DNA from 4 places in the Dethiosulfatibacter sp. genome. Region 1 is predicted to be linked to each of the others. Evidence: riboswitches for the same ligand, from Rfam matches in the RefSeq annotation. Region 1 holds a riboswitch; each other region holds the start of a gene.
What was found. Region 1 has a riboswitch for molybdenum cofactor ahead of AC3AX0_RS07635 (Rossmann-like domain-containing protein). Riboswitches for the same ligand answer to the same signal wherever they lie in the genome.
Positions count from the first base shown of each region.

Region 2: it holds a riboswitch for molybdenum cofactor, as region 1 does, so the genes downstream of both, AC3AX0_RS02360 (4Fe-4S dicluster domain-containing protein) here and AC3AX0_RS07635 (Rossmann-like domain-containing protein) in region 1, are expected to answer to the same signal.
Region 3: it holds a riboswitch for molybdenum cofactor, as region 1 does, so the genes downstream of both, AC3AX0_RS04210 (molybdopterin molybdotransferase MoeA) here and AC3AX0_RS07635 (Rossmann-like domain-containing protein) in region 1, are expected to answer to the same signal.
Region 4: it holds a riboswitch for molybdenum cofactor, as region 1 does, so the genes downstream of both, AC3AX0_RS03965 (FMN-binding protein) here and AC3AX0_RS07635 (Rossmann-like domain-containing protein) in region 1, are expected to answer to the same signal.

Region 1 covers NZ_CEZJXU010000186.1:1,467-4,644, reverse strand. The annotation lists gene AC3AX0_RS07640 (anaerobic nitric oxide reductase flavorubredoxin) at 124-1,314, opposite strand; molybdenum cofactor riboswitch at 1,484-1,600, shown strand; gene AC3AX0_RS07635 (Rossmann-like domain-containing protein) at 1,652-2,386, shown strand; gene modA (molybdate ABC transporter substrate-binding protein) at 2,403-3,178, shown strand, end outside.
Region 2 covers NZ_CEZJXU010000029.1:742-3,919, forward strand. The annotation lists partial or broken gene nhaC (Na+/H+ antiporter NhaC) at 1-396, shown strand, start outside; gene AC3AX0_RS02355 (MerR family transcriptional regulator) at 612-1,448, shown strand; molybdenum cofactor riboswitch at 1,613-1,739, shown strand; gene AC3AX0_RS02360 (4Fe-4S dicluster domain-containing protein) at 1,880-2,290, shown strand; gene AC3AX0_RS02365 (aldehyde ferredoxin oxidoreductase family protein) at 2,253-3,178, shown strand, end outside.
Region 3 covers NZ_CEZJXU010000074.1:3,191-6,368, forward strand. The annotation lists partial or broken gene AC3AX0_RS04205 (molybdopterin biosynthesis protein) at 1-319, opposite strand, end outside; gene AC3AX0_RS04210 (molybdopterin molybdotransferase MoeA) at 331-1,560, opposite strand; molybdenum cofactor riboswitch at 1,651-1,760, opposite strand; gene modA (molybdate ABC transporter substrate-binding protein) at 2,016-2,774, opposite strand; gene AC3AX0_RS04220 (XdhC family protein) at 2,806-3,178, opposite strand, start outside.
Region 4 covers NZ_CEZJXU010000068.1:2,983-6,160, forward strand. The annotation lists partial or broken gene AC3AX0_RS03960 (hypothetical protein) at 1-355, opposite strand, end outside; gene AC3AX0_RS03965 (FMN-binding protein) at 535-1,068, opposite strand; molybdenum cofactor riboswitch at 1,090-1,203, opposite strand; gene AC3AX0_RS03970 (Lon protease family protein) at 1,337-3,178, shown strand, end outside.

The DNA of each region.
Region 1 (3,178 bases):
CTAACACCAAAGTTTTGGAATACAGAATTATAAAACAATAGTATAATTAATCCCCTGCAGTCAACACTGCAGGGGATTTTTAGTCTAAAATACAATTATTTTTTACTTAAGTGTAATCTATGATTATATATTTCTAACAAACTGCTTCCCAAATTCAACCGCTTCCTTTTCAGTCACATCTGACATATTCCAGTTAACCTTTAGGTTTTCACCAACAACTTCAAATCCTGCACTATTAAGCAAATCAGCAAGAACCTTTGGTGATTCACCGCTCCATCCATAGCAACCAAATGCTGCTGCTTTTTTATTTTTGAACTTCAATTCCTTAAGATAGTGAGCAAATCCAACAAGAGACCTTAAAACACTGTTGCTTACAGTTGGCGACCCCATTAGTATTGCTTTGGACCTAAATACTTCTGTTGCCAAATCATTGTCATCTGTTTTAGCAATATTAAATATCTTAATAGTTACTTCCTCATCTTCCATACGAATGCCTTCGGCAATTTTTTCTGCAACTTTCTTGGTACCGTCCCACATTGTATCGTAGATGATTGTTATTTGATTTTCTTGATAATCATCACACCATTCCAAATATTTACTAACTATTTGCATAGGATTGTCCCTCCAGACAACTCCATGACTAGTTGCAATAATATCAATATCCAAATTCATGCCAATGACTTCATCCAGCTTTTTCTTTAAAATCTTGCTGAAAGGAGTAAGTATATTTGCATAATACTTGATTGCTTCTTCAAATAATTTGCATTGATCTACAGTATCATTAAATATACTTTCACATGCATAGTGTTGGCCAAATGCATCATTGCTAAAAAGAATATTGTCACCAGTCATATAAGTAGCCATACTGTCAGGCCAATGAAGCATCCTCATTTCAACAAAAACCAGCGATTTACCATTGCCTATATCAAGACTGTCTCCCGTTTTCACAACATTCAGATTCCACTTTTTGTGATATTGTCCCTCTAGAGACTTTACAGCATTGGCCGTACAGTAAATTGGAGTTTCAGGAATTCTTTCCATCAATTTAACCAATGCACCGCTATGGTCTATCTCTCCATGATTTACAATTATATAATCTATATCTTCCAAATTGACTTCTGAAGCAAGGTTATCTACAAATTCTTCAGCAAATGGAAGCCATACGGTATCAATTAGAACTGTTTTTTCTTCCTGAATTAAATATGAATTATAACTAGAACCACTATTTGTTGAATATTCATCGCCATGAAATTTCCGTAATTCCCAATCAACTTTTCCGACCCAGTTAACATTGTTTTTTATTAATTTTTTCATTTTATCCTCCTAATATTGTCTCGTATTTAATTATACAATGAATTAGATGTATTTACCAAATAGAATTATAATTCAGTAAAGGAATCGTGATATGAAGTAATAAAATATCACTATATATTAATTCGTCTTTACATCCTATATATATTCTGTTATACTTTATTTGATTCAATCATATACTCATTACCGAGTCTTTTGTACCTTCGGCCTAGCCATGGACAAAGACCGACAGGGTTTATCTGGAAACGGATATGCCTCCCGTGTGGAAAGGTAACCGAGACTCAGTGTCTATGTTCTTTTTTTGGGGAGCATGGATTTTTTTATTTTAAAGGAGATTTTTATGAATACGTGTTTAATGAATGATATCAAATTAAAATTCAAGGATCTAGTAGTTAAAAATAATTTAATGAATGAAAACATTTCAATAGAAGCTAAGGTTCTTACCACTGAAGAAGCAATAGGAAATCCAATCCGCAGGGACTACCCTCTCATAAAGGGAAAAGAAAAACTTATGCAGGCAGAATTCAAAGGTTCTATTGGACAGGCTTTTACAGATAATCCAGGAAATTTCACAGGAACAATAGGTGAAATACTTGAAATGGAACTTAGTTCGAATCTGAGCAGAGCAATTTTTATTTCTTCTGTAAATGCAATTACCCACTATCTGGGAATCACAACAAATACAATACACTGCAAGGACGAAGAACCTGAATCATGTGCTGAAAAACTTGTTGAAAACATCAAGGAAAAATATGGTAATCCTAAAATCATACTTGTAGGATTTCAGCCAGCATTCCTTGAGAATCTGTCAAAAAACTTTAAAATTAGAGTGCTTGATCTTGACGATGAAAAAGTAGGAACAAAGAAGAACAATGTACTAATTGAAAATGGCGAAGATAATTTTACCGCTGCAATTGAATGGTGTGACCTCGTTGTAGCTACAGGTAGCACTGTAGTCAACAATACACTTTCAAACTTCATGAATACGGGAAAACCCACTTTTTTCTTTGGAACGACAATCTCCGGGCCTGCCAGATTGCTGGATTTGGACCGTTTTTGTGAAAACTCAAAATAAATCTAAGGAGAACAAAATGAAAATCAAAAAACTATTAATTGTAACTCTGATGCTAGCATTAATGCTGTTCACAATTGCAGGATGTTCAAACAGCGAAGCAAACAATTCAGGTGAAAATACTGATGGTGAAAGCTCTGCGGTAGAAAACACAGCTAAGATTAACTCAGAAAATAAAAATGAAACACTCATTGTATACTGCGGTGCCGGTCTTAGAAAACCCATGGATGAAATCGCTCAAATTTATGCTGAAAAATTCAATGTACAAATCGAATATTCTTATGCAGGATCAGCACAAAACCTAACCCAGTTAGAACTTATGCAAGAAGGTGACCTTTATATTCCAGGTGCATATTCATATTTCGAATCAGCACAGGAAAAAGGATTGACAGAAAATGCTCAAAATATTGTATATCATACTCCCGTTATAGCTGTACCAGCTGGAAATCCAGCAAACATCACCTGCCTTGATGACCTTACAAAGGAAGGAGTGAAGATCGTACTCGGCGACGAAAGATCCGCCGCAATAGGAAAAGTTTCACAGAAAATTCTGGATAAAAAAGGAATACTTGAAGCAGTTGAAGCTAATGTTGTTGCTAAGGATGCAACTGTAAACGAGGTTCTTGTACACATAGCAATGGAACAAGCTGATGCATGCATCATCTGGGAAGACAATGCACAGGGTGTTGAAGAAATTGAGGTAGTCCAAATAAATAAAGAAGATAATTCAATAAAAACAATTCCTGTATGCGTATTGACTTTCTCTGAAAAAAAAGAGGCTGCATCTGCTTTTGC
Region 2 (3,178 bases), on a different contig from region 1:
CACAGCACAGGTTCAGTAGTTCTTTCGGCAGTTCTTACTGCAATAGCATGTAACTTTGTTGCTGGAGACCAGTATTTGTCAATAGTTATAACTGGAAGGATGTACAAGGATGTATTTGAAGAGAAGGGACTTCATCCGAAGAACCTTTCAAGGGTACTTGAAGATTCAGGAACACTAACTTCAGCACTTGTTCCATGGAATACCTGTGGAGCATTTATGTACAAGACTCTTGGAGTTCATCCATTTGCCTATGCACCCTATGCATTCCTCAACCTGCTGAATCCGTTGATTTCAATATTCTATGGATACACAGGAATTACAATGGAAAAAATCAAAAAGTCAAAGGAAGAGAAAAAAGAAGCAAAATCAGAGGAATCTGTTGAACAGACAGCATAACTAAGTAATAATTGTGGGAATGGTTTATCGGGTTTAGAACGTTATATAATACACAGGAACCGCCGGTTTAATTGCCGGCGGTTCCTTTTATAGCTTAGGTAAGTTAAAATTGTAACAGTGTAATATGCTTCATGATATAATATAAGTCTATAGAGACACAAGATGTTTGATTAATATGCAGTGAATAATAAATAGATTATTAAGGGGATGGTTCTTTGAACAGATTTAAAATTGGTGAAATGGCAAAGATTAACAAGGTTACAATCCAAACGCTTAGACATTATGACAATATTGGGCTCCTTAAACCCTCTATGGTGGACGAGGATACTGGATACAGATACTACCATATAAACCAGAGCGCAAAGCTTGACCTTATTAATTATATGAAGCTTCTTGGAATGTCCCTTGACCAGATAAAGAAGCTCTTCGAAAAGAACGACCCCGAGCTTATTATTGAAAACCTAAACGAACAGCTTAAGTGGATTGAGGAAAACAAGAAAAAGCTTGAAATAATGGAAAGGGGTGCAATGAGGTTCAAGGAGAACCTTGGGGAGTATGCCAGGACCCTAGAAGATGAATCAGTTAACATTGTGGATTTTCCCGAGAGGAGGATATTTTGTTATAATAGTGGAATAAACATTTATGAGAAAGGCATAGAAACCTACGAGTATATGCTTAGGGAGTTGAAGAACCAGGTAGAGATCAATAACCTTCCAATGATATATTTCCACAATGTAGGATCCTTAATAAGAATGGATAATATCAAAGTTAGAGACTACAAGTCTACAGAAATCTTTGTATTTGTTGACACTGATTTCAGTAGGGATGAAGGATTTGAAAAAATAATGGGAGGTAATTATGCCTGTATATGCTTCAAAGGAGAGGAGGGTTTTGAAAATGAGCTCTACTATGCGGAAAAGCTCCTGGATTTTGTTGATGATAATGACTATGAAATTGTAGGAGAGTATCTCTGTGAGGTAATAACAGAACTTCCAGTCTTTAACGAAAACAGTAGAGGAATGTTCATCAGACTACAGGTTCCGATAAAATAAATAATAATCCTTGACCCTATTGTAACAATAGGGTTTATAATTAAGTTAGATAGACAAAGCGACTATGTCGCGTCATCCGCGTTAGCGGTGTTGTCCGCGTGGAAAGTTTACATTGAACGCAAAATACCAACGATTTAAGGGATTTTGCATATTTAGCTTTCCTAAGATAAATAAATCTCCGATTCTTACGTTCCCGCATAAAACATTGACAGAATAAGGAATTTAAGAACTATGGGTATTGAAGTGATTTTATGCCTGCCGTGATTGCAAAGGAGCTATTCGAATATTTCGAGTATGCTCCTGTTTTTGTGTTCGATTTTTATGTTCCTCGTTAAAATTCATAATTCTTTAGTTGGATGTATCATAAGCATTGTTAGGCAACAAGCATAGCAGCACTTGAAATATTAAAATGGAGAAAAAAGGAGGATTTTATGAAACCGGGAGTAATCAAAGTAAGGGTGAATCCTGATCTATGTCAGGGTTGCAGGGCATGTGAGTCTGTATGTTCTGTATTTCATCTGGGAGTAGTGGACCCAGCGGCTACAGGTATCAAAATTAGTGAAAAGAAAATGGGTCATTTTAAACAAAATGTATGTCAGCAGTGTTCTGACATGGTATGTGCAGAACATTGTCCGGTTGATGCCATATCAAGAGATTCATTTACCGGAGCTGTAACAATAAGCGATGCATGCATAGGTTGTGGTAAATGTGCGGAAGATTGTCCGATTGATGCAATAAGCATGATTGAATTTGAAGGTAAGCCTTTGGCTTACAAATGTGATTTATGTGGCGGAGTACCTGAATGTGTTAAAATCTGCCCTCGAAATGCGTTGGGATGGTGATGAGATGAAGGGTTATAAGAATTGTGTATTAAGGATAGATTTGAGTTCTAGAAACATAAGCAAGGAAAAGCTCAACATGGAATATGTTAAAAGATATCTTGGAGGAGAAGGTTATGGGGTTGCTCTTTTGTGGGATGAAGTCCCCCATGATACAGAGCCTTTGTCTGAGAAGAATATACTATCATTCAATACTGGACCTCTTACAGGAACTCCAATGGCTTCGGCATCAAGAATTTCAATCAATTTTCTTTCACCTTTGTCAAACACCATAGGGTCTTCAAACATGGGAAGTCACTTCGGTGCAGAAGTGAAATTTGCAGGTTATGATTCCATTTTATTTGAAGGTAAGGCGGATAAACCGGTAATAGTAGTAATAGAAAATGACAAGGTTGAAATCAAAGATGCAGCACACCTTTGGGGAAAGAACACCAGAGAAACAACAGAAATTCTTAATGAGGAACTGGGAAAGGAATACAAGATATCGTGTATAGGACAGGGCGGAGAAAACCTTTCAAGTATTGCTTGCATATTCAGCGATGACTGTTTTGCAGGAAGAGGTGGTGCTGGTGCTGTAATGGGATCCAAAAATCTTAAGGCAGTGGCAGTAAAAGGAAATGGAAAGATAGAAATAAACGACAAGGACAAGTTCCTGGAAATAAATGCAGTGGCCATAAGGGAAATTAGGGACGAAGTCTATACCTGGGGTCCGGTACATGGATACGGCACTCCTGCATGGCTTGACGGTGCCAATGAATGCGGGTTGCTACCTACAAGGAATTTCAGACAAAACCAGTTTGAAAAGCTCGAGCCGATTATGCCTACCCAACTGTGGAACAACCGGGAGAAGTTTGAAGTGAGAAGAAGAGCCTGTTATTCTTGTCAGCTTGG
Region 3 (3,178 bases), on a different contig from region 1:
CATTATAGTCGCCGTCTATTGGGTCTCCCGTATCAACTACCTTGTAGTCCCTTCCCTTGACCAATGTCAAAGGTTTTCCTTCTCTTGCATCATAGGTGACTTCTGACTTTACAGCAATGCCGTCCATTGCCGATGCATTGAAGTTGGGAGAAGAGTATTTTGCGAAATAGGGCTCAGCCGTTACCCTTCCCAGTGAATCCATTACACTTATTGTTTCAACGGCTTTATTTTCAAGTTCTTCCTTGAATCTTTCAAGATATCCCTTTAGAGCCACCTCAAGGTCTGTATTTTCCAGATATATATTTCTTTCTATTTTCATGGCTACCTCTCTTATTCAGTATATACCTTTACGATATTTCCTTTTTGTATTCCTTCGGTACCTGATTTTATCACTACATATCCTTCACTTTTTGAAAGCTGGGATATGGCGGCAGATTTTTTTATCAATGGATTAAAAAGATATTTCCCATCATTGAGTTCCAAGGTCCCCATTACATAGGTTTCCTTGCCTGGAGCTCCTGTAAGATTATAGGTGAGCTCCGCTTCAATATAGAAAGCCATGGTTTCTTCCTTTTTAAGGAGTATCTTGAATAATTCCTTTCCGAATATTGTGAAAATTATAGAAGAAGATCCTGGATGTCCAGGCAGTCCTAATAGTGCAGTGTTTCTTGCACAAGACATTATGGTAGGCTTTCCAGGTTTTACCGCCGCTCCGTGAACGAAGAGCCCCGGTTCTCCAAAGCTGTCGAGAACTTCCGCCGTAACATCCTTTATTCCAGCCGAACTTCCCCCGGACACTATGACAATATCCGTCTTATCAATCCATTTTTCAACTTCATTAAATAGGCTTCCCTCATCATCATTGACTATGGACTTGTAAATCACTTCACCACCGTATTTTTCAATTAGGGCTCCCACAACGAAACTGTTTATATCCCTAACTTCACCGAGCTTTATCTCCACTTCCGGCTTTCTTATTTCGTCTCCAGAAGATATTATTACAGCCTTTGGCTTCTTAAATACGGAAATCTCAGATACACCAATGGCGCTTAATGCTCCCATATCAAAAGCTGTAATCTTCCTTCCCTTTTTCACTATAATATCATCTACGTTTATGTCTTCACCAATATATATTATATTTTCCCCTGGATGCATGGTCATGTTCACTGCCACCGTATCTTCTTTAAGTTTCTCCGTATATTCAATCATTACGACTGCATCAGCGCCCTTGGGAATCATTCCCCCTGTAGGAATATATACACAGGTGTTTTCCACAACTTCTGTATGAGCTTCAGTTCCCATTAGGACCTCTCCTGAAACATCCAGAAAGACAGGCATGCTTTCCGATGCACCGCTTGTATCCGAGGACATCAATGCATATCCGTCAACAGTTGATTTGTTGAAGTCGGGTATATTTACAGAGCTCATTATATCCATGGATGAATATCTGTACTGTGCTTCACTAATATGAATAATTTCTGTTTCAATTTCTATGTTGCTGAAATGTTCTCTCATCATTTCTTTTATCCTGTCCGGGTTGTATGCTTTTAGAAATTTCATTATTCCTCCATATTCAATCCTCGGGACATTAATCCCTCATTCTTATACCGATTGTGACTGTTAGTCTGGCAATAAAAAAAAACTATCCGGTCGGATAGTCATCATACTCCTTTCCAAACCGGGAGGCGCAATTTTTGCAAACTGCACCCATAGGCTAAGTTATCTCATAAAGATAAATTAGCTCGAAGTATATATATTTTACACCTTTTTTAGCTGTTTTTCAATGTTTTTATTGGTTTGGGAATCATGACAGCGACTTTTATTCCGCATCCAATAAATAAACATTATTGATACGTCGTTCGTTTTTTCCCTTTCGTTTTTTTCGAATGTACTGCCGCAAGAGCTATGGAATTAAGCTTTGCTTCCTCTGAATCGGCTCTAATTGTCTATACAATAAAGTCATATTCAGATTATTTAACATGTTTGTACATGTTTATTGGCAGTTTTACGATTTCTTAATTTACAACCTTGAAACCATACTTCTCAAAGACCGCCTTCATATCTTCATTTGTCAGCAATTCATCATAGATTTTCTCTGCGTTCGCATTTTTCGAATCCTTAAGCAAGGCTATCCAGTATGTTGCCTTCTCATTGTATTGGTCATCGATTTCGTACATGTCAAACTTGCCTTTAGTCGATTCGGTCACATCGGTTACATAGACAAGACCGGCATCAGCCTCTCCCAGTGCAATCTTCGATGCAACACCCTTTACAGTCGATTCATTTGATACAACATTTGACAGAACCTTCTCAGTATAGCCATCCACTCCCGATTCTTCATATTTTGCCAATATGTTCCTTGCATATTTCCCTGCAGGCACCTCTTCAGCAGCAATTATTATGCTTGCATCACCTGCCAGATTATAAAGCGAGTTCACCTTTTCGTTTCCCTTGGGAGTAATGAGAACCATCTTGTTTTCAAGTATTCCAATTCCCTTTTCAACAAATCCACCTTCATTAAGAAGTTTGTAGTTCTTTTCATTGGCGGACAAATAAATATCGGCTTCGGCACCGTTTTCTATCTGTATCCTCAATCTTGTAGAACTATCCAGATTTAAAGTAATCTCATCTCCTAGAACTGTATTTATCTCACCCATGCTTTCAGTCAGCGATGCAGCCGAAAACACAAGTACTTTCTCTTCCTTTCCACAAGAAGTAAACATGAAGGCAATAACTGCCACCACTACCAGTTTAATCAAAATATTTTTTTTCATCCTATTTTCCCTTCCCTTTCATTTATTCTACTTATTTCATTATTTTTTCCTTCATGGTAATGCACTGTCCCTGGTTTTTAACCATAATGATTTCGGCCAGTATGCTAACTGCAATATCCTCGGGAGAATTACCTCCAAGGGCAAGGCCTATAGGAGAATGTACACCCTTTATCAATTCCTCTTCATATCCCTTTTCTACCATACTCTTGAACATGGTCTTGATCTTGTTTCTGCTGCCTATTACACCTAAATACCTGTACTCCTTTCTGAGCATGGATTCTACTGCAAGTTGGTCATGAACATGTCCGTGAGTAGCTACTACTACGAAAGTACTTGAATTGGTAGAAAGCTTTTCACACTCTTCTCCAATGTCTCCATAAATCACTTCCGTTGCTTCAGGGAAT
Region 4 (3,178 bases), on a different contig from region 1:
GGATTTCCTTTGGAATGACGATTGAATATCCATCACCAGCAAAAAATCTTATACCTTCAAAATCATCCTGTCTTAGTTCATATTGCTTAAGTATTTTGTTTATCTTTATGCCCTTGATTTCAACTTCAACAACTTCACCGCTTGATGAAATGTTTGTTGTTGCAAGTGTTTGAGATTCCATAGCCTTGATTTCTTCGGCATCAATCATTTTTGTTCCACCTTCAATACCCTGTATTTCTATAGGGGTTTCAGTTGTTTCAGTTCCTTCGTTGTTGTCTTCTGTTTTTGGTGTACATGCAGCAAATGCAAGTATCAATACAAACACTATGCTTAATAATTTCAGTTTTTTTGACATGATTCTCTCCTTAGTTTTTGTTTTAACTTTCTTTTGCGTCTTGAATAACTGCTCACGTATTTACTACGGCTTAGCTGCTTTCTTGTCAGCTTAGGAAAGTTAATATCATAACCCCTTGAAGCGTTGGTGTTATGCGTTTGAGGAAACTTTCCTTCGCGTCTTAATAAATGCTTGTGCATTTAACGCAGCGTAGCTGCTTTCTTGTGGTGAATCTCGATTGCCAAATTTACAGCTTCTGTAGCTGAGTGGCTAGTAATAGTTGCCCCGGTTATTGCGACTATTTCATAATCATTTTCTTTATGCATTTTTACAAGTTCTGCTGGATGGGATAGAGGCATGTTTTGAAATCTTTCCAGAAACCATCCTTCCCTTATGTATCCTCCGTAATCCTCTGTTTCGTGTTCGTCAATTAGTCTGACTGTTTCAATACTTTCATCGATGTTGTTTATTTCAACCATATAGTAGACAAAGTCCTTGTATCCTATGGATTTTATGAAATAGCAGTCAAGATTCTTATTCTCCAAATGGACTTCGTAAACATATTCCGCAAAACAATTTTTAGAATTTAAGTTCTTATCGAAACTTGTTTCTACAATATTTGCTTCGGGATATATGGAAGCAAGATATTCATTCTTGTATTCCATGGTCAATGAAAGTACAGCCAGGGATATTGCAATTAATGATACTAAAGCTATTATTCTTTTTTTTTCCATAAAAAATATCTATTCCACCCGGAATAGATAAAATCATCTCCTTTCCAACCGGGAGGCAGGTCCGTTTCCAGACAAACCCATAGTCTGATTACCATAGAAAACCTTAGGAAAATCAGATCGGAGTTAATACATTCTAATTCTACCAAAAAAAATATCTAAATTCAATATAAATTTAGTGAGGAAAAGGTTATTATGTCTGTAAATATATAATGAATATGTGTTATAATATAAAGAACATAGAGGAAAGATGATTTTTGGAGGACATGATATGAAGGGAAATGAACTTAAATACACTCAATTGAGAAATGAATGCTGTGATGAATGCAAAAAATTTGAATCCACGGCGGACTTAGAGCCACTTGAGGGAATCATTGGACAGGAAAGAGCAGTTGAAGCAATTGATTTCGGCCTTAATATAAAAAGAAAAGGCTACAATATTTATATTTCAGGAATAAGTGGAACCGGTAGAAATTCCTATATTAGTCTTATTACGGAAAAGAAGGCTCGTGGAGAAAATACTTCAGGAGACTGGGTATACGTTTACAATTTCAAGAAACCTGAAAATCCAATATCCCTTAGGTTGGATAGCGGACAGGGAAAAATTTTCAAAAAAGCCATAGAAAATACGATTATATTTATAAAGAAGGAAATAGAGAACACCTTTACTTCAAAGGAATATGAAAGAGCAAAAAATATGCTTTTCAAGCAGCTTAACGAAACTTCCGAGGAGCTTTTGGCTGAGCTTAATACTCTTGCCAAGAAATTCGGTTTTATATATTCAAATACAGATAGGGGTCTTGTCAGCGTACCACTTAAGGAAAATGATGTTCCTATGACAGAAGAGGATTTTAAGGACATCTCAAAGGAAAAATACGCCGAGATACAGAAAAAATCTAGTGAACTGAACCTTGCAAGCATTGACCTGTTCAAGAAAATCAAGGACATAGACGAAAGCTTCAGGGACAAGCTCAAGAAGCTTGATAGTGAATTTGCAACAAAGGTTGTAAACCTACACACAGACAGGTTGAAATACAGATTTGACGGGAACAAAAAAGTTGAAAATTATCTTATAGACTTGAAGAATGACATAATAGACAAGGTAGACATGTTCAAGACAGACAACAAGCAGCCGCAGTCGAATCCATTTTTGGCAATGCAGAACAAAAACAATGATTCTTTCTTTGAAAGATATCAGGTGAATCTTTTCATAGACAATTCTGACAAAGAGAATGCACCAGTAGTATTTGAGACAAACCCAACACATTCAAACCTTTTGGGAAACATAGAGTTTGTGAATGAAATGGGAGTATTAAAGACCTCCTTTAAAAAAATCATTCCTGGATCTATCCATGCAGCAAATGGAGGTTATCTTATTATTCAGGTAAAGGACCTTATGGAAAATGTTTTTGCATATAAGGGACTAATGAGGGCATTATTGAATGACGAGACAAAGATAGAGACAATTCAGACTACAATGGGATATCCTGTAACTACAGGCCTTAAGCCTGAACCAATAAAGCTTGACATCAAGGTCATACTGGTAGGGGATCCAAGGTCCTATAGTATGCTTTATTCATATGACGAGCAGTTTTCAAAGCTCTTCAAAATCAGGGCTGATTTTGATGTTGAAATGGTAAGATCCAGTGCAAATGTGGAAAAAATGACTAAGTTCATAGCTTCCCACTGTGAAAAGGAAGATCTTAAGCACTTTGAAAGGGATGCAGTCTGCAAGGTTGTAGAATACAGTTCAAAGATTGCAGACAATCAGGAGAAGCTTTCATCAAGATTCAACAAGGTTGTTGAAATTATTTACGAAGCTGATTCATGGGCCTGTCTGGAAGAAAGCAATCTTGTATATAAAAAGCATGTTGAAAAGGCTATACAGCAGAAGATAAACAGGAACAACATGTATGAGGATAAAGTTTTAGAGCTATTTGACGAGGGAACCTATTTACTTGATGTTGAAGGGGAAAAGGTTGGAGAAATAAATGGACTTGCAGTAGTTGGAGCTGGTGAATATTCCTTCGGAAAGCCTTCTAAGATAACAGTATCCACCTATAGGGGAAAAGCCGGTCTTATAAATATTGAACGGGAAGCAAGGACAAGCGGA